One region of the Rubrivivax sp. JA1055 genome, then DNA from elsewhere that is predicted to be linked to it. Evidence: predicted binding sites of a transcription regulator. Region 1 holds the regulator's gene; the other holds the start of a gene.
What was found. Region 1 encodes FNR, which switches genes on or off when oxygen is low (the NO sensors DNR and NnrR bind a similar motif). Its sites were predicted from a motif close to TTGATNNNNATCAA; they were not measured.

Region 1 (15,395 bases):
GCCTGTTCGCCAACAACTGCGCCCAGTGCCATGGCTCGGATGCTCGCGGCAGCAAGGGTTTCCCCAACCTGACCGACAACGATTGGCTGCATGGCGGCACGCTCGACAAGATCAAGGAAACGATCACCCTCGGCCGCGTCGGCAACATGCCGCCGATGGCTGCAGCCGTCGGCACGCCCGAAGACGTGAAGAACGTCGCCCAGTACGTGCTGAGCCTGTCGGGCAGCCCGCACAACGAGGTGGCGGCGCAGCAGGGCAAGGCGAAGTTCGCGGTCTGCGCGGCCTGCCACGGCCCCGACGGCAAGGGCATGCAGGCGGTGGGTTCGGCCAACCTGACCGACAAGATCTGGCTGCACGGTTATGGCGAGCAGGCGATCGTCGACATGGTCGTCAACGGCAAGGTCAACATCATGCCGGCGCAGGCCTCGCGGCTGAGCCCGGAGCAGATCCACGTGCTGGGTGCCTACGTCTGGAGCCTGTCGCAGACGAGCACCGTCGCGACGCGCTGAACGGGAGCACGAGATGAGCCAGGCCCGGGCCGACCTCGACAACCGGCCCGCCCCGGCATCGGCCGCCTCGGACGAGGCGCCGGCGACAGCCGGTGCCGCGACCGAGGCGGTCGTTTCTCTTTACGTCAAGAGCAAGCGCATCTACGCACGCTCGGTCTCGGGCTGGTTCAACGGCTGGCGCTGGGCGCTGGTGTGGATCACGCAGCTCGTGTTCTACGGCCTGCCCTGGCTCGACTGGAACGCGCGCCAGGCGGTGCTCTTCGATCTCGGGGCGCGGCGCTTCTACATCTTCGGGCTGGTCCTGTATCCGCAGGACCTGATCTACCTGTCGGCGCTGCTGATGATCTCGGCGTATGCGCTGTTCCTGTTCACCGCGGTGGCCGGGCGGCTGTGGTGCGGCTACGCCTGCCCGCAGACGGTCTACACCGAGATCTTCATGTGGGTCGAGCGGCGCTTCGAAGGTGACCGCAACGCCCGCATGCGGCTCGATGCCGGCCCCTGGAACTTCCAGCGCCTGTGGCGCAAGAGCGCGACGCAGACCGTCTGGATCCTGATCGCGCTGTGGACCGGCCTGACCTTCGTCGGCTACTTCACCCCGATCCGCGAACTTCTGCCATCCGCGTTCGCCTTCTCGCTCGGGCCCTGGGAGACCTTCTGGACCCTGTTCTACGGCTTCGCCACCTGGGGCAACGCCGGCTACATGCGCGAGCAGGTCTGCAAGTACATGTGCCCGTACGCGCGTTTCCAGAGCGCGATGTTCGACAAGGACACGCTGATCGTCAGCTACGACGCCGAGCGGGGAGACCCGCGCGGCACGCGTTCGCGCAAGGTCGACGCGCGCAGCCAGGGGCTGGGCGACTGCATCGACTGCGGGCTGTGCGTCCAGGTCTGTCCCACGGGCATCGACATTCGCGATGGCCTGCAGTACGAGTGCATCGGCTGTACCGCCTGCATCGACGTCTGCAATGGCGTGATGGACAAGATGAAGTACCCGCGCGGGCTGATCCGCTATGCCACGCAGAACGGCATGGCGCAGCACCAGACGCGCGGGCAGATGCTGCAGCGGGTGTTCCGGCCGCGGGTGCTGGTGTACACCGCGATCCTGTTCGTCATCGTCGGCGCCTTCGTCGCCAGCCTCGCGCTGCGACACCCGTTCCGCGTCGACGTGGTGCGTGACCGGGCGTCGCTCGCCCGCATCGTCGACGACGGCTACATCGAGAACCTGTACCGGCTGCAGGTCATGAACGCCACTGAGTCGCCGCAGCGCTACCGCGTGCGTGCCGAAGGCCTGGCGGGCATGGTGATCGACGGGCAGCCGGAGTTCGACGTCGAATCCGCCGGCGCCCGCTGGGTGACGATCGCGCTGCGCGTGCCGCCGCAAACCGCCACGCAGGCAGGGCCCGGTGCCCACACGATACAGTTCCACGTCGACCGGCTGCCCGACGCCCGGGATCCGTCTTCCGTGGTCGCTTCCGAGAATTCCACCTTCGTCGTCCCCCGCTGAAGCGGCCACGACAGGAGTCCCTGATGAATCCGAATCAAGTTTCCCGCGACACGACGCCCTGGTGGCGCATCGGCATGGTCTGGCTGGTCCTTGGCGGTCCGCTGGTGGTCGTCGTCGCGTCGCTGTCGACGGCCGTGATCGCGATCCGCGGCGCCGAGGCGGTGATCACCGAGGTGCCGTCTTCGGTTCCTCAATCCGGCCAGGTGCAGGCGGACACGCCGGCCGTCGCGGCCCGCAACCACGCCGCCACGGCGGCGCCCTGACGCGCTTTTCGCGGGCACGGTCATGAAGCGGCGGGCAAGAGACTGGAGCGCCGTGCTCTGGCCGGCCTTCATGGCGGCTGTGGTGCTCGAGCTGGCGCTGTTCGCCTTCGTCGACCCGGCCTCGCTGCGCTGGCTCGGCGGTGCGGTGGTCGAACTGCAGCCGGTGGCGGTCTACACCGTGGCCTTCTTCGCGCTGTGGGTGGTCGTGGCCGCGGCGGCGGGCCTGACGCTGCTGCTGTCGCGCAGCGAAGCCGAGATCAACAGCCGCAGCTTTCGCGGCCGCTGAAAGCAAGACGCCGCGCGGTGCGCGGCGTCTGGCGTGAGGGCAGCCGTCTCAGCAGGCGGCCGAGGAGCCGTTGACGAGCTTCTGCAGGGCTTGCGGGTCGAGCACGCGGATCTGGCGTTGCTTGACTTCCAGGATGCCGTCATCCTGGAACTTCGAGAAGGTGCGGCTGACCGTCTCGAGCTTCAGGCCCAGGTAGCTGCCGATCTCTTCGCGCGTCATGCGCAGGATCAGCGAATGCGGCGAGAAGCCGCGCGTCTGCAGCCGTTGGGTCAGGTTCAGGAGGAAGGCGGCGAGGCGTTCCTCGGCCCGCATGCTGCCCAGCAGCAGCATCACGCCGTGATCGCGAACGATCTCGCGGCTCATGATCTTGTGCAGCTGGCGCTGCAGGTCGCTGAACTCGCGCGACAGGTCTTCCAGCTGCTGGAACGGGATCACGCAGACCTGGGAGTCTTCGAGCGCGACCGAGTCGCAGGTGTGGCGGTCGGTGCCGATGCCGTCGAGGCCGAGCAGTTCACCGGCCATCTGGAAGCCCGTCACCTGGTCTCGCCCGTCTTCCGACGAGACGCAGGTCTTGAAGAAGCCGGTGCGCACCGCGTACAGCGACAGGAACGGATCGCCGGCGCGGAACAGCGTCTCGCCGCGCGGCACTGCACGGCGCGTTGCCACCATCGTGTCCAGGCGCTCCAGCTGATCGTTGGACATGCCGACCGGCAGACACAGTTCTCGCAGATTGCAGCTCGAGCACGCGACCTTGAACGGTTCGAGCCGGATGCCGGAAGACGTGTTGTTCATAGGGGTTCGACGATTGGAAGCAGTTCGGTCCGGCGTGGCGGTGTTCACCCGAGTATCGCTCATGACGTCGCTCAAGGGCAGGGGCGATTCTTCGCTCGCGTCCCGGGGTGTCGCTTGAGGCAGATCAAGCCCGTCGGGTGGGGGTTTGGCACAGTCCAGCCCGTACCGCATGACGGCCGGATGAATTATGGACACGATTGTTCCTGAAGCACTGCTGAGGCGCCTCGACGTGCCCGGCCCCCGCTATACCTCTTACCCCACCGCGGATCGCTTCGGCGAGGCCTTCGGCCCAGCAGAGTACCGGCAGGCGCTGCGCCAACGAGCCGAAGGCAGCACCGTCGGCGGCACGCCGCCGCTGTCGCTTTATATCCACATCCCGTTCTGCGAATCGGTCTGCTACTACTGCGCCTGCAACAAGATCATCACGAAGCACCACGAGCGCAGCACCGAGTACCTCGATGCGCTCGAGGCCGAGATCGCGATGCATGTCGCCGAGCTGGGCAAGGGGCAGACGGTTTCGCAACTGCACTTCGGCGGCGGCTCGCCAACCTTCCTCACCGACGAGGAGATCGCCCGGCTGATGAACACGCTGCGCGACGCGTTCAAGGTCGTCGCCGGCGCCGAGATCTCGATCGAGGTCGATCCGCGCACTGCGACGCCGGAGCGGCTGCGCAGCCTGGCGGCCGTCGGCTTCAACCGCATCAGCTTCGGCATCCAGGACTTCGATCCCGAGGTGCAGGAGGCCGTGCACCGCGTCCAGTCCTATGACAGCGTGCGCGATCTCGTGATCGCCGCCCGTGCCAACGGCTTCGAGTCGATCAACGCCGACCTGATCTACGGCCTGCCCAAGCAGACGCCGGAGTCGTTCGCGCGCACCATCCAGCAGATCGCCGAGCTGCGCCCGGACCGCATCGCGCTGTACGCCTATGCGCACCTGCCGACCCGCTTCAAGCCGCAGCGCCGCATCCTCGCCGAGGATCTGCCCAAGGGCGAGGAGCGCATCAAGATGCTCGGTGGCGCGATCGCCGGCTTCATCGCCGCGGGCTACACCTACATCGGCATGGATCACTTCGCGCTGCCCGGTGACGCCTTGTCGGCGGCGCGCCGCCAGGGGCGCCTGCACCGCAACTTCCAGGGCTACAGCACGCAACCCGACTGCGACCTGATCGCGCTGGGCGTGTCGTCTATCGGCCGCATGGGTGCGACCTACAGCCAGAACGCCAAGACCCTGCCCGAGTACTACGAGTCGATCGCCAAGGGTGAATTCCCGATCGTGCGCGGCCTCGCGCTGACGCGCGACGACCTGCTGCGCCAGGCGGTGATCATGGCCATCATGTGCCAGGGGCGCGTCGAGTACGAGTCGATCGAACTCTCCCACATGATCAAGTTCCGCGACTACTTCGCGGTCGAGATCGAGGACCTCAAGCCCTTCGCCGAAGGCGGTCTCGTCGAGGTGAACGACGACTCGATCCAGATCACCGCGCTGGGCTGGTACTACGTGCGCGGCGTGGCCGCCGTCTTCGACAAGCACCTGCGCGCCAGCGGCAACCGCGAGCGCTTCTCGCGCATCATCTGAGTCGGCACGGGTTATCCCGCAACGGGATAATCCGCGCATGACTCAGCAAGGCCCCGCGTGGACTTCGCGCTCGTCGTCAGCGCGCTGATGCTCGGGCTGGCCGGGGCGCCGCACTGCATCGCGATGTGCGGCGCGGCGTGCACCGCGGTGCTGCCGCGCGGCCAGCCGGCTGCCCTCTGGAGCTTCCATCTCGCGCGTGTTCTGGGTTACGCGATGGCCGGTGCGCTGGTCGCGTCCGGCGTCAACCTCCTGTCCGCGGTCGGGGAGCTGAGCCCCGCGTTGCGGCCGCTGTGGACCCTGGCCCACGCCGCGGCGCTGGCCCTCGGGGTCTGGCTGGTGTGGAAGGGGCGCCAGCCGCAATGGCTGGAGAACATCGGCCGCAGTGCCCAGCGCCGTGCGCCGCAGGCCGACGCCGGCGGCTGGCAGCGTATCAAGGGGCCGGCGCGCGCGGCAACGGCCGGGTCGCTCTGGGTGGCCTGGCCCTGCGGGCTGCTGCAGTCGGCCCTGGTCGTCGCCGCGCTGGCGAACACCGCCGCCGCCGGCGCTGCCGCGATGGGGGCTTTCGCCGTCGCCAGCGGTGCCGGGCTGGTGCTCGGGCCGATGCTCTGGTTGCGCCTCGGCGTGTCGGCCTCGGCGGCTGCGACGACCTGGGCCACGCGCGCCGCCGGCGCGCTGCTCGCGCTCGCGTCCGGCTGGGCGCTCGGCCACGGCCTGTGGATGCAGTGGCAGGCCTACTGCGCCACCTGAGGCCGTGCCCGGCGCGGCGTGTCCAGCCGATGTCCGGAGATCTCCCTGGCACGTCAGTCGCCAGACAGTCGTTGACCTAGAATCAATTCCCGCGAATTCATTCCCCGACGACCCACCGCACGCGCGGTTTGTGGAGACCTCTTTCATGTACCAGCACATCAAGGTGCCCGAGGGCGGGCAGAAGATCACGGTCAACGCCGACTTCTCGCTGAACGTCCCTGATCAGCCCATCATTCCGTACATCGAGGGCGACGGCACCGGCTTCGACATCACGCCGGTGATGCTGAAGGTGGTCGATGCGGCAGTCGCCAAGAGCTACGGCGGCAAGCGCAAGATCCACTGGATGGAGGTCTACGCCGGCGAGAAGTCGACCAAGGTCTACGGCCCCGACGTCTGGCTGCCCGAGGAGACGCTGCACGCAGTGCGCGACTACGTCGTGTCGATCAAGGGCCCGCTGACGACGCCGGTCGGTGGTGGCATCCGCAGCCTGAACGTCGCGCTGCGCCAGGAACTCGATCTCTACGTCTGTCTGCGCCCGATCCAGTACTTTAAGGGCGTGCCGACGCCGCTGAAGGAGCCGGAGAAGACCAACATGGTCATCTTCCGCGAGAACTCCGAGGACATCTACGCCGGCATCGAGTGGGAAGCCCAGAGCGACAAGGCGAAGAAGGTCATCAAGTTCCTCATCGAGGAAATGGGCGTCAAGAAGATCCGTTTCCCCGAGACCTCGGGCATCGGCATCAAGCCCGTCTCGAAGGAAGGGACCGAGCGCCTGGTGCGCAAGGCGATCCAGTACGCCGTCGACAACGACAAGCCCAGCGTGACCATCGTGCACAAGGGCAACATCATGAAGTTCACCGAAGGTGGCTTCCGCGACTGGGCCTACGCGCTGGCGCAGCGCGAGTTCGGCGCCCAGCCGATCGACGGCGGCCCGTGGTGCTCGTTCAAGAACCCGAGGACCGGCAAGGACATCGTCATCAAGGACTCGATCGCCGACGCCTTCCTGCAGCAGATCCTGCTGCGCCCGGCCGAGTACTCGGTGATCGCGACGCTCAACCTGAACGGCGACTACGTCTCCGACGCGCTGGCGGCGCAGGTCGGCGGCATCGGCATCGCTCCGGGCGCCAACCTGTCGGACTCGGTGGCGATGTTCGAGGCGACGCACGGCACCGCGCCCAAGTACGCCGGCAAGGACTACGTCAACCCGGGCTCCGAGATCCTCTCGGCCGAGATGATGCTGCGCCACATGGGCTGGACCGAGGCTGCCGACCTGATCATCAGCGCGATGGAGAAGTCCATCCTGAGCAAGCAGGTGACCTACGACTTCGCGCGCCTGATGGACGGCGCGACGCAGGTCTCGTGCTCCGGCTTCGGCAAGGTGATGATCGAGCAGATGGGCTGAGGCGCGGGTTCAAGCCCGTCGTCCACTGATTGCGGCGCCTGCGGGCGCCGTTTTCATGTGTCGGCCCTGCGCGGGATGAAGCGCTATGGATAGTGCCTTTCTATCGACGCGCTGAAGCCCATGAATCGAAACTTGTTTCATCATCCTGCTGCGATGGCGCCGGCGAACCGGGCGCGTGGGCGAGCGAGGAGACCGGGCGGGTGATGAAGAACGTGGAGACGAACGCGGGCGTCGGGATCGCCGGAGCGCGGCCGGTGTTCGTGATCCGGCCGAGTCAGCTGGGTCCAAGGGATGCCGCTGCGGCGCTGAACTGCCGGGTTGGCAAGTGCTGCCGCAGCAAACCCCGCTGCAAAAACTGCCCGGCGCGCAAGAAAAAGCGGGACTCGAAGTCCTGCTCGTGATCCTGGGTCGGCGCGCCGGCCCCGGCTGTGGCCGATATTCGTTTCGGCTTGAACACCTTGCCGGGCGTTGCCTCAGATATTGATAGAAATCAATATGTGCGGCAACCGTCCGGGGCGGGATTTCCCGAAATCAGATCGGGGTGCCCGCGGCGGCGAGCCCCGTCAGGCGACGGTCTGCGGAGCCGCCGGCGTCGCAGTGGCGACGGGCCGGATGTTCTGCGCCAGATTGCCTTTGGGGCCCTGGACGAGTTCGAACTCCACTCGACTGCCTTGCTTCAGGGTCCGGAAACCGTCCATCTGCACCGCCGAGAAGTGAGCGAAGACGTCCGCACCACCACCCTCGGGTTCGATGAAACCGAAGCCCTTGGCATCGTTGAACCACTTCACCGTACCGACCGCCATTGTTTCCACCTCGCTTAACTGCGCGCGAATATCGAAAATGATTCTCGCGATGCCGTCGGAAGAGTGTCAAGGCGAAGTGACGCTCTGCTGTGTCGTGGATTCGACAAACATTGGTCAAATTGGTGCGCGGCCGCAGCAGAGCGCCCGAGTCCGTTGGGGGCTTGAACTTGCGCTTGCGGCATCAACATGTCCAGGGCGCGGGTCATGCAAAGTTGCCGTGAGCAGGCCCGGACAAGGTCGATAGAATGAATTCATGCCCGACGATCCGTCCGTCCCTCCGGTGAAGCCGCCGCCCCTGCCTGGCCAGGATGGTGGCGCGGGCGGCGCTGTCGTCGCCGAGCGCAAGGCGCAACGCGTCAAGCCGCCGAGCCTGTACCAGGTGGTGCTGCTCAACGACGACTACACGCCGATGGAGTTCGTCGTGATGGTGCTGCAGCACTACTTCCAGCGTGATCTGGACACGGCCACGCACATCATGCTGAAGATCCACCACGAGGGTCGTGGTGTGTGCGGGGTTTACCCGAAGGACGTTGCCGCGACGAAGGTCGAACTGGTGCTCGCCGCGGCCCGCCGCGACGGTCACCCGCTTCAGTGCATTATGGAGGCCGCATGATTGCGCAAGAACTGGAAGTCAGCCTGCACATGGCGTTCGTCGAAGCGCGCCAGCAGCGGCATGAATTCATCACCGTCGAGCACCTGCTGATGGCGCTGCTCGACAACCCGTCGGCCGCCGAGGTGCTGCGTGCCTGTGCAGCCAACATCGAGGACCTGCGCAAGAGCCTGGCGACGTTCATCAAGGAGAACACGCCGACGGTCTCGGGCAGCGAGGAAGTCGACACCCAGCCGACGCTCGGTTTTCAGCGCGTGATCCAGCGCGCGATCATGCACGTGCAGAGCACGGGCAGCGGCAAGAAGGAAGTCACCGGTGCCAACGTGCTGGTGGCGATCTTCGGCGAGAAGGACTCGCATGCCGTCTACTACCTGCACCAGCAGGGCGTGACGCGCCTGGATGTCGTCAATTTCATCGCCCACGGCATCAAGAAGAGCGACCCGCCGGAGCCGGCCAAGTCCAGCGACAACTCCCCGGGCGGCGGCGAGGGCGAGCGTGACGAGGCTGGAGGCGAAGGCAAGGGCTCGCCGCTCGAGCAGTTCACGCAGAACCTCAACGCGCTGGCGCTGGCCGGCAAGATCGACCCGCTGATCGGCCGCGAGCAGGAGGTCGAGCGTGTCATCCAGGTCCTCTGTCGTCGGCGCAAGAACAACCCGCTGCTGGTCGGCGAGGCCGGCGTCGGCAAGACGGCGATCGCCGAAGGCCTGGCCTGGCGCATCACCGAGAAGGACGTGCCCGAGGTGCTGGCGGACTCCACCGTCTACGCGCTCGACATGGGCGCGTTGCTGGCCGGCACCAAGTACCGCGGCGATTTCGAGCAGCGCCTGAAGGGCGTGCTCAAGCAGTTGAAGGACCAGCCGAGCGCGATCCTCTTCATCGACGAGATCCACACGCTGATCGGTGCCGGTGCGGCGTCGGGTGGCACGCTGGACGCCAGCAACCTGCTCAAGCCCGCGCTGTCCAGCGGCTCGATGAAGTGCATCGGCGCCACCACCTTCACCGAGTACCGCGGCATCTTCGAGAAGGACGCGGCGCTGTCGCGGCGCTTCCAGAAGGTCGACGTCGTCGAGCCGTCGGTCGAGCAGACGATCGAGATCTTGAAGGGCTTGAAGTCGCGCTTCGAGGATCACCACAACGTCAAGTACGCGCTCGGCGCGCTGCAGGCCGCGGCCGAACTGTCGGCCAAGTACATCAACGACCGCCACCTGCCCGACAAGGCGATCGACGTCATCGACGAGGCCGGTGCCGCGCAGCGCATCCTGCCCAAGAGCAAGCAGAAGAAGACCATCACGCGGGCCGAGGTCGAGGACATCGTCGCCAAGATCGCGCGCATTCCGCCGGCCTCGGTGTCCAGCGACGACCGCGACAAGCTGAAGACGCTGGAACGCGATCTGAAGAGTGTGGTCTTCGGCCAGGATCCGTCGATCGAGGCGCTGGCCTCGGCGATCAAGATGGCGCGTTCCGGCCTGGGCAAGCCCGACAAGCCGATCGGCTCGTTCCTGTTCAGCGGCCCGACCGGCGTCGGCAAGACCGAGGTCGCCAAGCAGCTGGCCTACATCCTGGGCATCGAGCTGATCCGTTTCGACATGTCGGAGTACATGGAGCGCCACGCGGTCAGCCGGCTGATCGGCGCGCCTCCGGGCTACGTCGGCTTCGATCAAGGCGGCCTGCTGACCGAGGCGGTGACGAAGAAGCCGCACGCGGTGCTGCTGCTCGACGAGATCGAGAAGGCGCACCCGGATGTCTTCAACGTGCTGCTGCAGGTCATGGACCACGGCACGCTGACCGACAACAACGGGCGCAAGGCCGACTTCCGCAACGTGATCATCATCATGACCACGAACGCGGGTGCCGAGACGATGAACAAGTCGACGATCGGCTTCACGACCCGGCGCGAGCAGGGCGACGAGATGGCCGACATCAAGCGGTTGTTCACGCCCGAGTTCCGCAACCGCCTCGACGCGATCGTGTCCTTCCGCGCGCTGGACGAGGAGATCATCCTGCGCGTCGTCGACAAGTTCCTGCTGCAGCTGGAGAGCCAGCTCGCCGAGAAGAAGGTCGAGGTCACCTTCACCGACAAGCTGCGCCGGCACCTGTCGAAGAAGGGCTTCGACCCGCTGATGGGCGCGCGGCCGATGCAGCGCCTGATCCAGGACATGATCCGCCGCGCGCTGGCCGACGAACTGCTGTTCGGCCGCCTGGTCGACGGCGGCCGCCTGACCGTCGACCTCGACGACAAGGACGAGGTGCTGCTGGACATCCAGCCGCCCAAGCGCAGCGACAAGCCGCGCACCGAAGCGACGCCGGCCTGAGGCCGCGCTCGTGTCCGATCAGGCGGCCTCGGCCGCCGGGTCCTGCCGGTAGTAGCGAACGAACACCCCGTACAACACGGGGTGTTCTTTTTTCATCGCCTCGGGGGCGACGAAGAAGGCTTCGCTGGCGACGGCGAAGAATTCGTCGGGCGATTGCGCGCCGTACGGGTCCAGCGCGGTGTCCTCCTCGGCGTCCACGCGGCGGCAGAAGGCCTCGTAGTCGGCGTCCAGCACGGCGACCCACTCGCTGCGCGGCAGATTGTGCGGCAGCAGCGGCACGCCGTCGGCGACCCCGTCGGCCATGTCGAGCACGTGGGCGAACTCGTGGATGACGACGTTGTAGGCGTCGGCGGCGCTGCGGCCGGCGGCACGCACGTCCTGCCAGGACAGCATCACCGGGCCGCCTTCCATCGCCTCGCCGGACAGCAGTTCGTCGTACTCGTGCACGACCCCGTCCTCGTCGACGGTGGAGCGGCGCGCGACGACCTGGTCCGGGTGCAGCACGATGCCGACGAAGCCGTCGTAGGCCTCGAGCCCCAGGCGCAGGACCGGCAGGCAGGCCTGCGCTGCGACCGCGACCGCGACGTGGTCGGTCAGGCGCACGCCGGGCTGGGCGCTGAACTCCTTGCGGTCCAGGAAAAGGCTGGTCAGGCGGCGCAGTGCGGCCGCGGTCTCGGGATCACGGCGCTTCAGGAACGGGTAGCGCCCCAGCGTGCGTTTCCACAGATCGTCGGGGATCGGCCGGCGCGCGACTGCGGCGTCGTCGCGGCGTTCGCGCAGCCGCCCCAGCAGGCGCTGCCACATCAGGCGCCGGCCGCCGTGGCCGGCGGAACACGTTGGAAACCGTCGCGCGTCAGGCGCAGCACCTCGGCACGCGGGGCGCGAGCATCGTCCAGATCCCAGTCGGTGAGCACGTGGCGGCGGTAGCCCGGGGCCAGCGTTTCGCTGCCCGGGCGATGGGTGTGGCCGTGCACCAGTTCGGCGGCGCCGACGGCATGCATCCAGGCCACCGCCGTGGCGGCGTCGACGTCGGCATGACGCGAGGCGTCGTCCTGGCGTGCCTCGCTGCGGCGGCGGATGTCGGCGGCGATCGCCAGCCGTTCGTCCAGCGGCCGCGAGAGGAAGTCACGCTGCCAGCGCTCGTCGCGCACCAGGGCGCGGAAGGCGAGGTAGTCGCGGTCTTGCAGGCACAGCGCGTCGCCGTGCATCAGCAGCACACGCCGTCCCCAGGCGTCGAGCAGTGTCGGGTCGGCCAGGCCCATGACGCCTGTTTCGCGCAGCAGGCGCGCGCCGACCAGGAAGTCGCGGTTGCCGGCCATGAACGCGATGCCTCGGCGGCTGGCCGCCTCGGCAAGAACGTCGGCGCAGCCGGCCTCGAACGGCCGCTGCCGCACGTCGTCCCCGACCCAGGTCTCGAACAGGTCGCCGAGGATGAACACCGCGTCGGCGGGGGTGTGCAGCAGGTGAGCGCGCCAGGCTTCGACGGTGCGCGGCAGCGACGGCGCGAGGTGGATGTCGGAGATGAGGTCGATCGTGCGCCACTCGCGCGGCGCCTCGAACTCGAAGAACGCGGGCAGCGCCGCCACGCCTTCGGCGCTGCCGTCGGACATCAGGCGACCTCGGTGGCGCGGTCGATGCGCACGTCTTCCAGCGGCACGTCGTCGTGGTAGCCCTTGCGGCCGGTGCGAACACGCTCGATCAGGTCGACGACCTCGGTGCCCGACACGACCTTGCCGAACACGGCATAGCCCCAGCCGTCCTGGGCGCGGTCGTTGTCGAGGAAGCCGTTGTCGTTGGTGTTGATGAAGAACTGGGCGCTCGCCGAGTGCGGGTCGGAGGTGCGCGCCATCGCCAGCGTGTAGCGCAGGTTGCGCAGGCCGTTCTTGGCTTCGTTCTCGATGCCGGCGCCGGTGGGCTTCTGCTTCATGCCCGGCTCGAAACCGCCGCCCTGGATCATGAAGCCCTTGATGACGCGGTGGAAGATCGTGCCGTCGTAGTGGCCCTTCTTCACGTAGTCGAGGAAGTTGGCCACCGTCACCGGGGCGCGTTCGTCGTCGAGCTCGATGACGATCGTGCCGGCGGTGGTCTCGAACTGCACTTGTTTGCTCATGTCATTTCTCCAGGGTGGCCTTGCGGATGATCACCGGCGTGACCGGCACGTTCTGGTGCGGGCCCGACGATGTGGTGGGCGTCGCGACGATCTTGTCGACGACGTCCATGCCCGCGGTCACGCGGCCGAAGACGGCGTAGCCGTTGCCGTCGCGTGCGTTGGGCTGGTCGAGGAAGCTGTTGTCCGCGACGTTGATGAAGAACTGCGCGGTCGCCGAGTCGGGCACCATCGTGCGCGCCATCGCCAGCGTGCCGCGGGCGTTGGACAGGCCGTTGCGGCTTTCCAGCGCGATCGGCTTGCGCGTCGGCTTCTCCTTCAGGTCGGGCTTCATGCCGCCGCCCTGGACCATGAAGCCCGGGATCACGCGGTGGAAGATGGTGCCGTCGTAGTGGCCGGCCTTGACGTACTGGACGAAGTTGTCGACGGTCTTCGGCGCCTTGGCGGCGTCGAGTTCGACGACGATGTCACCGGCGCTGGTGGCCAGGCGCACGGTCTGCGCGAAGGCGGGCACGGAGGCCAGCGCCGCGGCGGCGGCGAAGGCGAACAGCTTGGCGTGGCGGAGCATGGAAGGCCTCGATTTCGGGGTGCGCGGAGTCTAGCGGCGCCGGCCGGAGCCGGTGGCGGGGCCCGGTGTCAGCGGGGGCTCGCCGCCAGTTCGCGGGCGATGCGGATGCGCTGCGCGAGCCCCGGGTCGCCCGGCGACGCGGCGTCGGCCGCCTCCCAGGACTGCAGGGCCAGACGCAGCAGAACGTCGCCGAGGTTGCGGCGCGCGAGGTGGTGCGACGGGTCGTTGCGCAGCGCGGTCTCGAGCGCGACGCGCGCCTCGTCCAGCCGCCCGGCGCGGGCATGCAGCAGGCCCAGGTTGTTGTAGGGCTCGGGCAGTTCCGGGTAGTCCTGGGTCATGCGCTCGAAGGCCTCGAGCGCCTGGGCGTCGCGCCCCAGGTCCATCAGCGCGACGGCGCGCGTGAAGCGCAGCGCCGCGTCGTTCGGGCGCTGGGCCAGCGCCGTCTCGGCGCGCGCCAGCGCCGCCTCGGGCTGGCCGCCTTGAAGCAGCCGCTGGGCCTCGCTCGACTCGTCGGCGTGCGCGAGGGCGGCGGCGCTCAGCGCGAGCGCGGCGATCAGGACACGAAGCATCGGCGGCAGGGGGTCTGGAGGGCAGGCCGCGAAGGTCGGCCCGCTATACTGAAAGATTGTATCGGCGCGCCCCACCGAAGAATTCCGACTGCATGACGCTCCGCCTCCACAACACCCTGACGCGCCGCCTCGAGACCTTCGTTCCCCTCGAGCCCGGCCGTGTGCGCATGTACGTGTGCGGCATCACGGTGTACGACCTGTGCCACATGGGGCACGCGCGGATGAACCTGGCGTTCGACGTCGTCTACCGCTGGCTGAAGGCCAGCGGCTACGAGGTCACCTACGTCCGCAACATCACCGACATCGACGACAAGATCATCCGCCGCGCGCTCGAGCGCGGCGTCGGCATCCGCGCGCTGACCGACGAGATGGTCGCGGCGATGCATCGCGACTTTGCCGCGCTCGGCCTGGAGCCGCCGACGCACGAGCCGCGCGCCACCGAGTTCGTGCCGCAGATGCTCGACATCATCGGCCGGCTCGAGCGCAACGGCCTGGCCTACCGCGCCGACGACGGCGACGTGAACTTCGCCGTGCGGCGGTTCCCCGGCTACGGCAAGCTCTCGGGCAAGTCGCTCGACGAGCTGCGGGCCGGCGAGCGTGTCGCGGTGGCCGGTGGCAAGGAAGACCCGCTGGACTTCGTGCTCTGGAAGTCGGCCAAGCCCGAGGAGCCGGCCGAAGCGAAGTGGGACAGCCCCTTCGGCGCCGGGCGCCCGGGCTGGCACATCGAGTGCTCGGCGATGAGCTGCGCGCTGCTGGGCGAGCGTTTCGACCTGCACGGCGGCGGCATGGACCTGCAGTTCCCGCACCACGAGAACGAGATCGCGCAGAGCGAGGGCGCTTTCGGTCATCCGTTCGTCAACTACTGGCTGCACAACGGCTTCCTCAACGTCGACAACGAGAAGATGTCCAAGAGCCTGGGCAACTTCTTCACCATTGCCGACGTGCTGAAGAAGTTCGACGGCGAGACGGTGCGTTTCTTCATGCTGCGCACGCACTACCGCAGCCCGTTCAACTTCGCCGACTCGCTGCTCGACGAAGCGCGTGCCGCGCTGCGCCGTCTCTACACCGCGCTGGACGGTGCCGACGCCGTGGCCGGCGAGGTCGACTGGAGCGACCCGCGCGCCGCCGCCTTCAAGGCGGCGATGGACGACGACTTCAACACGCCGGGCGCGCTGGCCGTGCTGTTCGATCTGGCCAACGAGTTCAACCGCAGCCGCGACGCGGCGACGGCCCGGCTGCTGGTGTCGCTGGGCGCCGTGCTCGGCATCCTGCAGCAGGCGCCGCGCGCCTTCCTGCAGGCCGGTACCGGTGTCGACGATGCCGAGATCGCGCGCCAGATCGAGGCGC
Region 2 (15,395 bases), on a different contig from region 1:
CCGGCCGCTGGTCTTCCCGCGCGACCACGGCGCGCACCCGGACACGCGCACCGAGTGGTGGTACGCCACCGGCTGGGCCGGCACGCCGGAGGCGCCGCGCTGGGGTTACCAGCTGACCTTCTTCCGCAGCCGCACCGGGCTGGCCGAGGACCTGCAGAGCCGCTTCGCGCCGCGCCAGATCCTGTTCGCGCACGCCGCGCTGACCGACCTGGAAGCCCGCCGCCACCACCACGCGCAGCGCATCGCGCGCTGGTCGGGCGACACGGCCGAAGGCCCGGCCTGGGCCAGGACCGACGACGTCGGCGTGCGCCTGGGCGACTGGTGGCTGGAACGTTCCGGCCCCGGCTACCGCGCCCGGCTGCCGGCAGCCGGCTTCGGCCTCGACCTGACGCTGGCGCCGACGCAGCCGCTGCTGCTGCAGGGCGACGCCGGTTTCTCGCGCAAAGGCCCGGAGGAACGTCAGGCCAGCCACTACGTGAGCGAGCCCCAACTCGCGGCAACGTGCCGGTTCAACGCCGACGGCCGCCCGGTCGAGGCGCGCGGCGTCGCCTGGATGGACCACGAGTGGAGCGACGAGATCCTGCACCCCGAGGCCGTCGGCTGGGACTGGATCGGCATCAACCTGTTCGACGGCGGCGCGCTGACCGCCTTCCGTCTGCGCCGCGCCGACGGCAGCGCACTGTGGGCCGGCGGCAGCTGGCGTGCGTCCGGCGGCACGGCCGCGGCCTTCGCGCCCGCCGACGTGGTCTTCACGCCCGGCCGGCGCTGGGCGAGCCCGGCGACCCGCGCCGAGTACCCGGTCGAATGGCAGGTCGACACGCCGGCCGGGCGCTGGCGCGTGCGCGCGCTGCTCGACGGCCAGGAACTCGACAGCCGCGGCGGCACCGGCGCGGTCTACTGGGAAGGCCTGAGCGAGCTGCTCGACGAACGCGGGCGCCGCGTCGGCCTGGGTTACCTGGAGATGACGGGCTACGCCAGCCGGCTGCGGTTGGGCTGATCAGGGCGGCGGCGCGTCGGCGCGGCGGCGGCGCAGGTCCACCGGCGCGGCGCGCACGCAGTTGCCGCCGGCCTGCTGCGCGGCGGCCAGCGCGGCGTCGACGTCGTCGATCAGCGCCGACAGGTTCTGGTGCGCCAGCCGCAGCGCGGCGACGCCGACACTCACCGTGACGCGCAGCGGGTGCGCGCCGCAGGGGATCTCCATCTGCTCGGAGCGCTCGCGGATGCGCTCGGCGACGTCGAGCGCGCCGGTCGGGTCGGCATGCACCAGCCAGACGGCGAACTGGGTGTCGCCGAAACGGGCGATCAGGTCGCCGCCGCGCAGCGTCTGCTCGGTGTCGCGCGCCAGCGCGCGCAGCACGGTCTCGGCGGCGGCGATGCCGCGGCCCTCGACCAGGCGCGCGACCTGGTCGACCTCGACGACCAGCAGCGCCGCGCCAGTGCCGTAGCGCCGCGCCCGCGACCATTCGCGTTCGGCCGAGGCCAGGAAGTTGGGGCGGTTGGTGATGCCGGTGGCCGGGTCGACGGTCTCCAGCCGCGCCAGCGCGGCGCGCGTGCCGTCCAGCGCCCGCAGCAGGTGCAGCAGCCACAGCACCAGCGGCACGCCGACGCCGGCGGCGGCCAGCGCCGCAGCCGCCGGCGCGGCCAGCGGCCCGAGGCCGCCGAACAGCCGCGCCAGCCCCCAGCCGGCGGCGGCCATCGACACGACCAGCAGCACGCCGAGCGCCACCCCGGTCGCCAGCCGGCGACGCGGGGGCAGCGTCTCGTCGGGAATGGGGATCGTCGGAACGTTCAGCATCGGCGCACCGCCGCCGGTATTCGACCACAACCGGGGACGACTGAAGCAGGGGCTCGTGACCCCCTAGACAGCGGGCCCTTGGCGCTTGCTCTGCGTCAAGCGACCAGCCCGAACCACGGTCGATGCTGGGCAGCACAAGACAGACCACACGATGGAGACAGACATGGGTGCGCCAAAGTTCGTCGACTCGATCGAGGCCGCGGTCGACGAGGTGCTGGAGACGGTCCCGGGCGACATCGTGCTCGGCATCCCGCTGGGCGTCGGCAAGCCCAACCCCTTCGTCAACGCGCTGTACCGCCGGCTGCGCGACGACCCGTCGCGGCGGCTGCGCATCGTCACCGCGCTGTCGCTGCAGAAGCCGGTCGGCAAGTCCGACATCGAGCGCCACTTCCTCGAGCCGCTAGTGGCGCGTGTCTTCGAGGACTACCCCGACCTGGACTACGTCGTCGACCTGCGCGCCGGCCGGCTGCCGAGCAACGTCGAGGTGCGCGAGTTCTTCATGAAGACCGGCGACTACCTCGGCAACGCCACGGCGCAGCAGAACTACATCTCGACCAACTACACCTTCGTCGCACGCGACATGGCGGTGCAGGGCATGAACGTCATCGCCCAGGCGGTGGCCGCACGCGGCACCGGCGACACGATGCGGCTGTCGCTGTCGTCCAACCCCGACGTCAGCGCCGAGATCATCGAGCGTGTGCACGCCAGCGGCCGCAAGGTGATGACCGTCGGCGTGGTCAACCAGAAGATGCCGTTCATGCCCAACGGCGCCGAGGTCGACCCGGGGCTGTTCGACCTCGTCGTCACCGACCCGCGCGGCACGCACGCCGTGTTCGCGCCGCCGAACAACAAGGTCTCGTTCGCCGACTACGCGATCGGCCTGCACGCGTCGAGCTTCGTCGTCGACGGCGGCACGCTGCAGATCGGCATCGGCTCGCTGGGCGACGCGATCGCGCAGGCGCTGATCGTGCGCGACCGCCACGGCAGCGAGTACCGCCGCATCCTCGAGTCGCTGACCGGCGGCGACCTGTCCGGGCGCGAGACCGGACGCTTCGACACCGGGCTCTACGGCTGCTCGGAGATGTTCGTCAACGGCTTCCTGAAGCTCATCGAGGCCGGCATCGTGCGCCGCGAGGTCTACGCCGACGCGGTGCTGCAGCGCCTGCTCAACGAGGGCCGCATCGCCGACGCGACGGTGCGCCCGCAGACCCTGGCCGCGCTGCTGGAGGCCGGCCGCGTGCGCGCGCCGCTGGACGCGCGTGACCTGGCCTTCCTGCAGAGGTTCGGCGTGCTGCGCGCCGAGGTGCGGCTGGACGGCAGCGACCTCGTCTGCGGCGAGCGCCGCTGCAGCGCCGACCTGCGCGACGCCGCCGCCCTCGACACCGTCTGCACGGCGATGCTCGGGCCGCGGCTGCTCGGCGGCGTGTTCATGCACGGCGGCTTCTTCATCGGCCCGCGCGACTTCTACGAGCGCCTGCGCACGATGCCGCCGCAGGAGCTGGCGAAGATCGACATGACGCGCATCGACTTCATCAACCAGCTCTACGGCGACGACGAGTTGAAGCGCCAGCAGCGCCGCCGCGCGCGTTTCATGAACACGACGATGGTCGTCACGCTGCTCGGTGCGGCGGCCAGCGACGCGCTGGAGAACGGCCAGGTGGTCAGCGGCGTCGGCGGCCAGTACAACTTCGTCGCGATGTCGCACGCCCTGCCCGACGCGCGCCTGGTGATGATGCTGCGCTCGACACACGCCACGAAGCAGGGCCTGACCAGCAGCATCGTCTGGAGCTACGGCAACGTGACGATCCCGCGCCATCTGCGCGACATCGTCGTCACCGAGTACGGCGTCGCCGACCTGCGCGGGCAGTCCGACGGCGAGGTCGTCAAGCGACTGATCGCGGTGGCCGACTCGCGTTTCCAGGACGAGCTGGTGCACCAGGCGCAGGCCCACGGCAAGCTCGAGGCCGGCTACGTCGTGCCCGAACGCCACCGCCGCAACCTGCCGCAGACGCTGGAAGACCAGCTGCAGCCCTGGGCTGCGGCCGGGCTGCTGCCCGAGTTCCCGTTCGGCACCGACCTCACCGACGACGAGATCCGCATCGTGCGTGCGCTGAAGAAGCTCAAGCACGCCAGCGAACACCCGGCCGAGCTGCTGCAGATGACGCTCAAGAGCCTCTGGGAAGGCCGCGAGGCACCGCGCCCCTACCTCGAACGCCTGGGCCTGGCCGACGCACACGGCCTGCGCGACCTGCTGGTGCGCCGGCTGCTGGCCAACAACCTGTAGCGCCGCCCCGCCGCGAGCGCCGTTCGGCGGCGCTGCCTACACTGCGCGGCGATGGCTTCCACCCCCACCTCCCCGGCGGCGCGTGCCGCCGACGACGCGGCGCCGGCGCGCCGCGTGCGTTCGCTCTCCGGGCTGCTGCCCTTCGTGCGGCCGTACCGCGGCCGCGTCGCGCTCGCCGGGCTGTTCCTGGTGCTCGCCGCGGCCAGCACGCTGGCCTTCCCGGTGGCGCTGAAGTCGCTGATCGACCAGGGGCTGGTCGCCGCGGACCCCGGTGAACGCGTGATGGCGCTGCGCGGGCACTTCCTGGCGCTGTTCGCCGTCGGCGGCGCGCTGGGGCTGTTCTCGGCGCTGCGTTTCTACATGGTCACCTGGCTGGGCGAACGCATCACCGCCGACCTGCGCAACGCCGTCTACGCCCACGTCGTGCGCCAGAGCCCGGAATTCTTCGAGACCACCCAGACCGGCGAGGTGCTCAGCCGGCTGACGACCGACACGACGCTGGTGCAGACCGTCGTCGGCTCCAGCCTCAGCCTCGGGCTGCGCAACACGGTCATGGGGCTGGGCGCGCTGACGGCGCTGGTGGTCACCAACCCCTGGGTCATGACCCAGGTGCTGGGCATCCTGGTGCTGGTCGTGCTGCCGTCGATCTACTTCGGCCGCCGCGTGCGCAAGTTGAGCCGCGCCAGCCAGGACCGCGTCGCCGACTCCAGCGCCATCGCCGCCGAGGTGCTGAACGCGATCCCCGTCGTGCAGGGCTACGTGCAGGAGCGGCGCGAGTCGGCGCGTTTCGACGCCGCCACCGAGAGCGCCTTCGACACCGCGCGCCGGCGCACCGTCGTGCGCTCGCTGCTCGTCGGCTTCATGATCACCGCGACCTTCGGCGCGCTGGTCTGGGGCCTGTACCAGGGCACGCAGGCGGTCATCGAAGGCCGCATCAGCGCCGGCCACCTCGGCCAGACGGTGGTTTTCGTGATCATCTTCGTCGGCGCGGTGGCGGTGCTGTCCGAGGTCTGGGGCGAGCTGCTGCGCGCCGCTGGCGCGACCGAGCGGCTGATGGAGCTGCTGGCGGCGCGTTCGCCGGTGGCCGACCCGCCGCGGCCGCGTGCGCTTCCGCCGACCTCGGGCGGCTCGGCGGTGCGGCTGGACGGCGTCACCTTCTGCTACCCGTCGCGGCCCGGCCAGCCCTCGCTGGCGGAGTTCTCGCTGGACGTGCGGCCCGGCGAGACGGTGGCCCTGGTCGGCCCCAGCGGCGCCGGCAAGAGCACGGTGCTGCAGCTGCTGCTGCGTTTCTACGACGCCCAGGCCGGGCGCGTGTCGGTCGACGGCGTCGACGTGCGCGAGGCGGCGCTGGCCGATCTGCGCGGGCGCATCGGCATCGTGCCGCAGGACAGCACGGTGTTCTCGGCGTCGGCGCTGGAGAACATCCGCTATGGCCGCCCCGACGCCAGCGACGCCGAGGTCATCGCCGCGGCGCGCGCCGCGCACGCCCACGAGTTCATCGAGCGCCTGCCTGAGGGCTACGCCAGCTTCCTCGGCGAACGCGGCGTGCGCCTGTCCGGCGGCCAGCGCCAGCGCGTGGCGATCGCACGCGCGATGCTGAAGAACCCGCCGCTGCTGCTGCTCGACGAGGCGACCAGCGCGCTGGACGCCGAGAGCGAGCGCATGGTGCAGGCGGCGCTGGAGACGGCGATGGCCGGGCGCACGACGATCGTCATCGCCCACCGCCTGGCCACCGTGCTGCGCGCCGACCGCATCGTGGTGATGGACGGCGGGCGCATCGTCGACGTCGGCACGCACGCCGAGCTGGTGGCGCGCGGCGGGCTGTACGCGCGGCTGGCGGCGATGCAGTTCGAACTGGCGCCGGCCTCGGTCTGATGGAGGGGGAACGCCGGTTGCGGACGGACGCCGCCAGGGCAAGAATGCGGCGAGCTCCCGAAACGCAGGTCTTTTGCCCCGACCGGCAGCGACCGTTAGCCCCTAAGCTGCCGGCAGTGCCCGCACCGAGCGCCCTGCCCGAGAGGAATCCGACTTGCCTGCCGCCCTGTCCCCGCCGTCCGGCCCGGAGACGATCCTCATCGTCGACGACGAGCCGGCCAACCTGAAGATCCTGGCCACGATCCTCGGCGACAAGGGTTACCGCGTCATCGCGGCGTCCAACGGCGAGACCGCGCTGCGCCTGGCCGAGCGCCCGCCGCTGCCGTCGCTGATCCTGCTCGACGTGATGATGCCGGACATGAGCGGCATGGTCGTGCTCGAGAAGCTGCGCGAGAACCCGGCCACACGCGCCATTCCGGTCGTGATGGTCACCGCGCTGGGCAAGGAGCGCGACGAGGAAACCGGCCTGAAGGCCGGCGCCTCCGACTACATCAAGAAGCCCTTCAGCCCGCTGATCCTGCTGGCGCGCGTGCGCTCGCAGCTCGACGCGGCGCGCCTGCGCGGCCTGCTGCGCGACGAGCTGCAGCGCGAGAAGCAGCTGCGCGACCTCGAAGGCGACCTGATGCAGACGGTCGTCATCCGCGCGCTGGCCCACCTGGCCGAGACCCGCGACCTGGAGACCGGCAACCACATCCTGCGCACCCAGAAGTACGTGCGCGTGCTCGCCGAGGACCTGCGCAGCCACGGCTGGGACCTGTCGGACTCGACGATCTCGCTGCTGGAGCGCTCGGCACCGCTGCACGACATCGGCAAGGTCGGCATCCCCGACGAGGTGCTGCTGAAGAAGGGCAAGCTGACGCCGGACGAGTGGGTGACGATGAAGCGGCATGCCGCCATCGGCGCCGACGCGATCACGCGCGCCGAGGAAGACGTGCAGCAGGAGGTGCGCCAGCGCTGGCAGGACGGCGAGATCGACGACAAGACACGCAACCTGCTCGACTGCCTGCGCATCGCCAAGGAGATCGCCCACCGCCACCACGAGCGCTGGGACGGCAGCGGCTACCCCGACGGCCTGGCCGGCGAGCAGATCCCGCGTTCGGCGCGGCTGATGGCGCTGGCCGACGTCTTCGACGCGCTGATCTCCAAGCGCTGCTACAAGGACGCTTGGGACTACGGCCAGGCGCGCGCGGTGATCCTCGAAGGCCGCGGCACGCACTTCGACCCGGCGGTCGTCGAGGCTTTCGAGCGCTGCTACGACGAGTTCTGCCGCATCGCGACGACCTTCGCCGACCCGAAGGACGCTCAGGACGAAGCCGCGGATCGTGCCCCCTGAAGGTTCCGGGATCGCCGGCGCGCGGCGCCGCTCGCGCCTGACGGCGCTGCGCACCGCGCTCGTCTACGCCGGGCTGGCCTCGCTGTGGATCCTGCTGTCGGACCGCTGGGTCGAGCGCCTGATGTCCGACCCCGAGGCCCGCACGCTGGCCAGCATCACCAAGGGCTGGGTCTTCGTCGCCGTCACCTCGCTGCTGCTGTACGTGCTGGTGCGGCGGCTCGCGCCGGCCGGAGACACCCGGCGCCCGCCCGGCAGCCGGGGCGATCGCCGGCTCGCGCTGATCGTCGGGGCGACCGTCGCGGTGCTCGCCGCGGCCGGCCTGGCGCTGTCGCTGCGGCAGCAGCAGCACGCCGCCGTGCAGGCCCTGCACTCGGTCGCCGAACTGCGCAGCGCCCAGGCCGCGACCTGGGCCGCGGCGCGTCTGGCCGACGGCGACCGGGTGCGCGAGATGCAGCCGTCCCGGCTGAAGGAACGGCTGAAGCTGCTGCAGGAGGAACGCGGCTACGTGGCCGCCGCGCTGCTGGACCCGCAGTGGCGTGTCGTCTGGAGCTCCGGCGCGACGCCGGACGCGCCGCAGGACACGCCGGCCGCAACACAAGACCGCCCACGGCTGCTGGGTCCTCAGCTGGACGCCGAGGGCGGGCCGCACCTGACGCTGCTGGTGCCGCTGGCGCCCGGCCAGGCCCCGCCGGGCGGCTTCGCGATGCTGCAGCTGGCCGCAGCCGACCTGCCGCCGCTGGCCCTGGGCACCGGCAGCACGTCGGCGGACGGCATCTCGACGGTGCTGGTGCGCCGCGACGGCGCCGACCTGGTCTATTTCGGCTCGCCGTCGCGCAAGGGCTTCTCCGTCTGGCGGCGCCCGGCCGAGGCCGGCGCGATCGCGGCGGCCCCGGTGCCCGCCGGGACCGTGCTGGAGGGCAGCGACGAACGCGGCTCGCCCGCGCTGGGACTGCTCGCGCCGATCGCCGGAACCCCGTGGAGCCTGCTGACGCGGCTGGACCGCACGACGCTCGAGCGCCAGCGCTGGCAGGCGGCCTCGGGCGTCCTGCTGGCCGCGCTGCTGGCCGGCTTCGGCGCCGCGGCACTGCTGGCGCTGCGGCGCCAGCGCGAGGCCCTCGAACGCCACGAGTCCGAACGCCGCCGCCAGGCCGAACGCATGGAGGCGCTGGCCGTCGTCGAGGCGATCACCGACAGCTCGCCCGACATGATCTTCGCCAAGGACCTGCAGGGGCGTTACCTGCTGTTCAACCGCGCCGCCGAGCGCCTGACCGGCCACGCCCGCGAGCAGGTGCTGGGGCGCGACGACTCGGTCGTGTTCCCGCCCGAGGTCGTCGACCGCCTGCAGGCCGACGACCGGCGCGCCCACCAGGGGCCCATCGAGTTCGACGAGGTCCTGCCGACGGTGCAGGGGCCGCGCGAGATGACCGTCACCAAGGGCCCGCTGCGCAACCGCGGCGGCGAGCTGATCGGCGTGTTCGGGATCACGCGCGACATCACCGAGCTGAAGAAGGACCGCGCGCTGCTGGCCGAGAGCAGCCGCATCGCGCGCATCGGCGGCTGGAGCTACGACGGCGACAGCCGGTCCATCGCCTGGACCGACGAGATCCGGCACATCGCCGAGGTCGACGGCGACATCCCGCCCGACCTCGCGTTCACGATGCAGTTCCTGGGCACCGAGGCGCGCGAGCAGCTCGAGGCCGCGCTGACGGCCAACCGCGACCGCGGCACGCCCTTCGACGTCGAGCTGCCGGTGCGCACCGCGCGCGGCCGCGAGCGCTGGGTGCGCATCGTCGGCCAGCCCGAGTTCGACGGCCGGCGCGTGCTGGCGGCACAGGGCTTCGTGCAGGACATCACCGAGGCCAAGACACTGCGGCTGGAGCTGGACCGCCACCGTGCCGAGCTCGAACGCCAGGTGCACGAGCGCACCGCCGACCTGGAGATCGCACGCGCCCGCGCCGAGGCCGGCATGCGCGCGCGCGACGCCTTCATCCGCATCATCAGCCACGAGCTGCGCACGCCGCTGCACCAGATCCTGAACCTGGCGCCGCACCTGCACCGTGGCGACGGCAGCCCCGAGGAGCCCTTCGTCGAGGCCGCCGACCGCCTGGCCGAGATCCTGGAGGACGTGCTGACGCTGTCGGAGCTGGAGGCCGGCGGCGTCGTGCCGCGCGTGCAGGACTTCGAGCTCGGCGCGCTGCTGCACCAGACACGCGAGCAGGTCGAGGCCGAGGCGCGGCGCAAGGGCCTGGCGCTGACGGTGGACGCCGGCAGCGCGCCGCTGTGGCTGCGCGGCGACCCGGCGATGCTCGGCCGGGCGCTGGGCAACTACGTCAAGAACGCGGTCAAGTTCACCGCCGAGGGCAGCGTGCAGGTCGTCGCGCGCCGTGTCGCCGAGGACGCCGAGGGCGTGACGCTGCTGCTGGAGGTGCGCGACACCGGCCCGGGCATCGACGCGGCGCTGCAGCCGCGGCTGTTCGGGGCCTTCGAGCCCGGCGACGTCTCGATGACGCGCCGCCACGGCGGCGCCGGCCTGGGGCTGGCGCTGACGCGGCGCCTGGCCGAGTTGATGAAGGGCCAGGTCGGCGTCAACAGCCGGCCCGGCAAGGGCAGCCGCTTCTGGCTGCGCCTGCACCTGCCGCGTGGCCGCGACGCCAGCGCACGGCCGGTCGGGCAGCTGTCGGTCGAGGCCATGCTGCGCGCCCGCCACGCCGGCGCGAAGGTGCTGGTGGTCGACGACGACCCGGTCAACCGCGAGAGCGCCTCGGCGCTGCTCGGCGCCGTCGGCCTGCAGGTGCTGCTGGCCGAGAACGGCCGCGAGGCGGTGGAACGCACGCTGGCCGACAGGCCGGCGCTGGTGCTGCTGGACCTGCAGATGCCCGAGGTCGACGGCCTCAGCGCGGCGCGCGAGATCCGCCGCCGCGGCGCGACGATGCCGATCCTGGCGCTGACCGCCTCCGACGTCGAGGACACGCTGGCCGAGTGCCTGGCCGCCGGCATGGATCACCACGTGCACAAGCCGGTCGAGCCGCGGACGCTGTACGCCACCCTGCTGCACTGGCTGGGCAGCGGCGGGCCGGTGGCCGCGGCGGCGGCGGCGAGCGCTGCGGCAGGCGACGGCGACGCGGCGGCGACACCGCCGGACTCCTGGCCGCTGCTGCCGGGTGTCGACGGCCCCGACGCACTGGAGCGCTGCGGCGGCAACGTCGGGCGCGCGCTGTCGCTGCTGCGGCTGTTCGTGCGCACGCACGCCGACGACGCCGAGCGGCTGCAGGCCCTGTGCGAGGCCGGCCGCTGGTCCGAGCTGCGCCAGCTGTCGCACGCGCTGCGCGGCGCGGCGGGCAACGTCGGCGCACGCGACGTCCACCTGAGCGCGACCCGGCTGGAGAGCCTGCTCGACGAACGCGCCCCGGTGGCGGCGCGGGGCGACGCGACCCGCGGGCTCGCCGACGCGCTGCGGACGCTGGTCGCCGGCGTGCACGCCGTGCCCGACGCGGCCGCCGCGCCGCCACCGCCGCCGCCGACGTTCGACTCGGCGATCGCCGTGTCCGGGCTGGCGCTGCTGCTGGCCTCGGGCGACACGGCCTGCGCCGGCTACATGGCCGAGCACGAAGCCGAGCTGCGCCAGTCGCTGGGCGCCGAGTTCGACCGCCTGGCCGACCTCGTCGAGACCTTCCGCTTCGACGAGGCGGCGACGCTGCTGGCCCAGCGGGCGAACTGAGCCAGGCGCCGCGGCCGCGGCGCGGATAATCGGCGCCATGACCGTCAAGACCCAGCGCCCGGTGCGCTCCCAGTACGAGGATTTCATGCGCCACGTCGACACGACGGGCGTGCACAAGAGCGACCGCACCGGCACCGGCACGAAGAGCGTCTTCGGCCACCAGATGCGTTTCGACCTGTCCGAAGGCTTCCCGCTGGTGACGACCAAGAAGGTCCACCTGAAGAGCATCATCCTCGAGCTGCTGTGGTTCCTGCGCGGCGACGGCAACGCGCGCTGGCTGCAGGAGCGCGGTGTGACGATCTGGGACGAGTGGGCGCGCGAGGACGGCGACCTGGGGCCGGTCTACGGCGTGCAGTGGCGCAGCTGGCCGACGGCCGACGGCGGCACCATCGACCAGATCGCCGAGGCCGTGCGGCTGCTGAAGACCGACCCGGACTCGCGCCGCATCGTCGTCAGCGCCTGGAACGTCGCCGAGCTGCCGAAGATGGCGCTGATGCCCTGCCACGCCTTCTTCCAGTTCTACGTCGCCGACGGCCGGCTCAGCTGCCAGCTCTACCAGCGCAGCGCCGACATCTTCCTCGGCGTGCCGTTCAACATCGCCAGCTACGCGCTGCTGACGATGATGATGGCCCAGCAGTGCGACCTCGAGCTCGGCGACTTCATCTGGACCGGCGGCGACTGCCATCTCTACAGCAACCACGCCGAGCAGGTGCGGACCCAGCTCGCGCGCACGCCCTTCCCCTACCCGACGATGGAGATCCGCCGCCGCCCGGCGTCGATCTTCGACTACGAGTACGAGGACTTCGTGCTGCACGACTACCAGCACCATCCCGCCATCAAGGCACCGGTCGCGGTCTGACGATGACGACGCTGGTTCTGGTCGCCGCCGTCGCGCGCAACGGCATCATCGGCCGCGACGGCGTGATGCCCTGGCATCTGCCCGAGGATCTGGCGCACTTCCGGCGCACGACGCAGGGGCTGCCGGTGCTGATGGGCCGGCGCACCTGGGAGTCGCTGCCGGAGCGGTTCCGCCCGCTGCCGGGGCGGCGCAACATCGTCGTCACGCGCCAGGCCGGCTGGGTGGCGCCGGGTGCTGAAGTGGCGGCGTCGCCCGAGGCAGCGCTGGCGCTGATGGCCGACGCGCCGCGGGCCTGTGTCATCGGCGGCGGCGAGCTGTACGCGGCGCTGCTGCCGCGCGTCGACGAGCTGGTGCTGACCGAGATCGACGCCGACTTCGACGGCGACACCCGGCTGCCCGCGACGCTGCGCGACGGCTTCACCGAGGTCGCGCGCGAGGCGCACCAGGCGGCGGCACCGAACGACTTCGGCTACGCCTTCGTCACCTACCGCCGCGGCTGAGGCATGCGGGGAATGCTGGGGTCAGGTCTCGCAAGGAATGCTGGGGTCAGGTCTCGCAAGACCTGACCCCGTCTTTACGGCGGCGGAGGAAAGCTGAGACCTCTCGAAAGCCGAGAAAGCTGGGGTCAGGTCTCTCGAGACCTGACCCCGCCTTCGCTGCCCCCGCCTTCGCGCCGTCAGCCGAGCTCGACCCAGACAGGCGCGTGGTCGCTGGGCTTTTCGCGGCCGCGGATGAAGCGGTCGACCTCGGCGGCCTTGAGCCGCGCGGCGGCCGGCGCGTTGAGCAGCAGGTGGTCGATGCGCAGCCCGGCGTTGCGCTCCCAGCGCTGGCGGAAGTAGTCCCAGTAGGTGTACATCGCCGCGTCGCCGTGCAGCGTGGCCAGGGCGTCGGTGAAACCCAGTTCCAGCAGGCGCTGGTACGCCTGGCGCGACTCGGGCTGCAGCAGCGCGTCGTTCTGCCAGCCCTTGGGCGAATAGATGTCGCGCACCGCGTCGGTCGGCACGACGTTGTAGTCGCCGGCCAGCACCACCGGCGCGTCCAGGCCCACGAGCGTCGCCGCGTGCTCGAGCAGGCGCTGCATCCACTTCAGCTTGTAGTCGAACTTCGGCCCCGGCTGCGGGTTGCCGTTGGGCAGGTAGAGCGCACCGACGATCAACTCGCCGACCTGGGCCTCGAGGTAGCGGCTGTGCGTGTCGTCAGGGTCGCCCGGCAGGCCGCGAAGGCGCTCGACCGGCTGCTGCCCGCGCGCCAGGACGGCGACGCCGTTGAAGCCCTTCTGCCCATGCCAGATCGCGCCATAGCCGGCGGCCTCGATCGCCTGCAGCGGAAAGGTCTCGTCGGAGGTCTTCAGTTCCTGCAGACAGGCGACGTCGGGGGCGGACTCGGCCAGCCATTCGAGCAGCCGCGGCAGGCGCGCGGTGATGCCGTTGACGTTGAACGTGGCGATCTTCATGCGGGCGATCGTAGCGAGTCCGCGCCACGCGCGTCCGCGCAGCGACGTCAGCGTGCCGGTGCCGAGGCCTTCAGCCAGCGCCGCGCCGCCTCGGCGTCGGGCCCCTGCGCGCCGGCCTGCTTCAGGTAGGCCTGCAGCCTGGCGCGGCCGTCCGCGGTGCGGCCGGCCTTCATCAGGCTCAGGCCCCAGCGGTAGGTGAAGACCGCGGGCAGCGGCTCGCCGACGGCGGCGATCTTCTCGAACAGCGGCAGCGCGCCGGCATGGTCCTCGGCCAGCAGCCGGGCCTTCAGTTCGTCGCGATAGACGGCGAGGCGCGCGGCCGGGGCCATCCAGCGCGGCGTGCGCGCGGCCAGCGCCGCGAACTGCTCCGGGCTCGGCTTGATGCCGGCCGGCCCGTCGGCGCGCGGCAGGGTCAGCACCAGACGCACGGTGGCCGGCTGCGGCGTGCCCTCGGGCAGGCGCTCCAGCAGCGGCAGCAGCGCCACCGAGACCGTGCCGCCGCGCACCGGCACGACGGTGGCGACGCTGGCGATCGTCGCGCCGGCCGCGTCCAGCGCCTGCAGCGAAGCCGGCGCATCGAAGCTCTCGGAGCTCGCCACCGACTGCCAGCGCGTGCGCCCGGTCGGCTCCTCCTCGTAGCGCGTGCGGCCCAGGTCGGGGATCCGCGGGCGGTCGCCGCTGCAGCCGCCGTCCGGCGCGTTGCAGGTCCATTCGAAGCGGTAGCGCGTGCGCTCGGACTCCTGCTCCAGCCGCCTCTCGACGACGATGGCCGACACCGTGTCGCCGTCCAGGTGACGCCGGTCCAGCGCCAGCGGATACGGGCCGTTCACGGCCTCCCAGCGGCTCTCGGTGCCCTTGGGCACCCACATCGGCAGGTAGTCGGCGGCCACCGCCGGTGCGGCGGCGGCCAGCAGGATCAGCAGCGACAGCAGGCGACGCATCGTCTTCACCGGCTCAGGCAGAGCTCGCCGCGTTCGGTCCAGGTCCGAACGGTGCGCAGCTCGCGGCCCTGGCGGTCGATCTCGAGCTGCTCCCAGTCCTCGCGGTAGCTGTCGCAGCGCCCGCTGCGGCCGGCCAGCCGCGTCACGCGTGCGACGCCGGCGGCGAACGGCTCGGCACGCCGGTAGCGTGCCGGCACCACGACCCGGCCCTGGGCATCGACATACCCCCAGGCACCACGTTCCGCGAACGCGGCCAGACCGTCGGAGAACTCCGCCAGGTCGTCGTAGCGCGGCGCGAGCACCCAGCGGCCGTCGGCGTCGACCAGGCCCCAGCGCTCGCCGTCGCTGGCCGGCGCCAGGCCCTCGGCAAAGCGGCGCAGCGCCTTCCAGCGGCCTTCGCCGACGATCTGCCCGTCGCGGTCGACGAGCCGCCAGACCTTGCCGTCGTGCACGCCGCCGCGGCCGTCGGCGAAGGGCAGCACGGCCTGCCAGCGCGGCTCGACCCGGGTCTCGCCCGACGGAGCGCGGTAGCCCCAGCGGCCGCTCGCGGCATCGCGGAAAGCCTCCAGGCGGCCGACGCAGCGCTGCGCGGTCGCCAGCGCCGCCGCCGCGGCGGCAGCGAAGCTGGCGCCACCGGAGTCGAGGTCACGCGCGCCCGCGCAGCGCAGGCGCTCGACCTGCTGCCGACGGGCCTCGGCGCGTTCGGCCTGCTGGCGGTCGGCGGCGGCGTCGCGCTCGCTCGCCGCCGCCTGGCGGCGCGGCAGCACCTCGGCATCGACCTCGTCGAACATCGCGCTCATCGGGTCGGCAGCCGCACCGCGGCGCCCCTGGCGGCGGCGCTCCAGCTCGCGCGCCTCCTCGTCGGCCAGCACGCGTTCATCGAAGGCCCGCAACGCATCGACGTCCAGCGTCAGCCGCAGGGTGTCGAGCTGATGGGCGCTGGCGCGCAAGGTCGTGCCAGGGTCGGCCAGGAAACGGCGCGCTTCGTCGGCCGGCAGCCAGTGGTCGGCGCCTTGCAGCGCCTTGTCGCCGTCGAGCCCCGGCACGCGGTTCAGCAGCAGGCGGCCCCACGGCGGACTGCCGGGCACGTTGAACGACGGCCGCGGGTCACCCTCGGGGTAGGCGGCGCCGATGTCG

Region 2: a site for FNR is predicted at 1,881-1,894, ahead of LOC65_RS04055 (acetyl-CoA hydrolase/transferase C-terminal domain-containing protein). Genes of this name have one in related genera too.

Annotation. Positions count from the first base shown of each region.
Region 1 covers NZ_JAJKFP010000006.1:1,012,053-1,027,447, reverse strand. Annotated here, with positions in the region: gene ccoP (cytochrome-c oxidase, cbb3-type subunit III) at 1-509, shown strand, start outside; gene ccoG (cytochrome c oxidase accessory protein CcoG) at 523-2,013, shown strand; gene LOC65_RS14115 (hypothetical protein) at 2,037-2,276, shown strand; gene LOC65_RS14110 (hypothetical protein) at 2,329-2,562, shown strand; gene fnr (fumarate/nitrate reduction transcriptional regulator Fnr) at 2,611-3,354, opposite strand; gene hemN (oxygen-independent coproporphyrinogen III oxidase) at 3,542-4,930, shown strand; gene LOC65_RS14095 (sulfite exporter TauE/SafE family protein) at 4,988-5,677, shown strand; gene icd (NADP-dependent isocitrate dehydrogenase) at 5,823-7,079, shown strand; gene LOC65_RS14085 (hypothetical protein) at 7,283-7,480, shown strand; gene LOC65_RS14080 (cold shock domain-containing protein) at 7,643-7,882, opposite strand; gene clpS (ATP-dependent Clp protease adapter ClpS) at 8,136-8,495, shown strand; gene clpA (ATP-dependent Clp protease ATP-binding subunit ClpA) at 8,492-10,804, shown strand; gene LOC65_RS14065 (zinc-dependent peptidase) at 10,823-11,608, opposite strand; gene LOC65_RS14060 (UDP-2,3-diacylglucosamine diphosphatase) at 11,608-12,414, opposite strand; gene LOC65_RS14055 (peptidylprolyl isomerase) at 12,414-12,914, opposite strand; gene LOC65_RS14050 (peptidylprolyl isomerase) at 12,916-13,479, opposite strand; gene LOC65_RS14045 (tetratricopeptide repeat protein) at 13,548-14,048, opposite strand; gene cysS (cysteine--tRNA ligase) at 14,141-15,395, shown strand, end outside.
Region 2 covers NZ_JAJKFP010000002.1:191,132-206,526, reverse strand. Annotated here, with positions in the region: gene LOC65_RS04065 (carotenoid 1,2-hydratase) at 1-997, shown strand, start outside; gene LOC65_RS04060 (GGDEF domain-containing protein) at 998-1,795, opposite strand; gene LOC65_RS04055 (acetyl-CoA hydrolase/transferase C-terminal domain-containing protein) at 1,959-4,079, shown strand; gene LOC65_RS04050 (ABC transporter transmembrane domain-containing protein) at 4,131-5,954, shown strand; gene LOC65_RS04045 (HD-GYP domain-containing protein) at 6,109-7,287, shown strand; gene LOC65_RS04040 (PAS domain-containing sensor histidine kinase) at 7,277-11,005, shown strand; gene LOC65_RS04035 (thymidylate synthase) at 11,043-11,864, shown strand; gene LOC65_RS04030 (dihydrofolate reductase) at 11,867-12,364, shown strand; gene xth (exodeoxyribonuclease III) at 12,541-13,317, opposite strand; gene LOC65_RS04020 (hypothetical protein) at 13,365-14,258, opposite strand; gene LOC65_RS04015 (WG repeat-containing protein) at 14,264-15,395, opposite strand, start outside.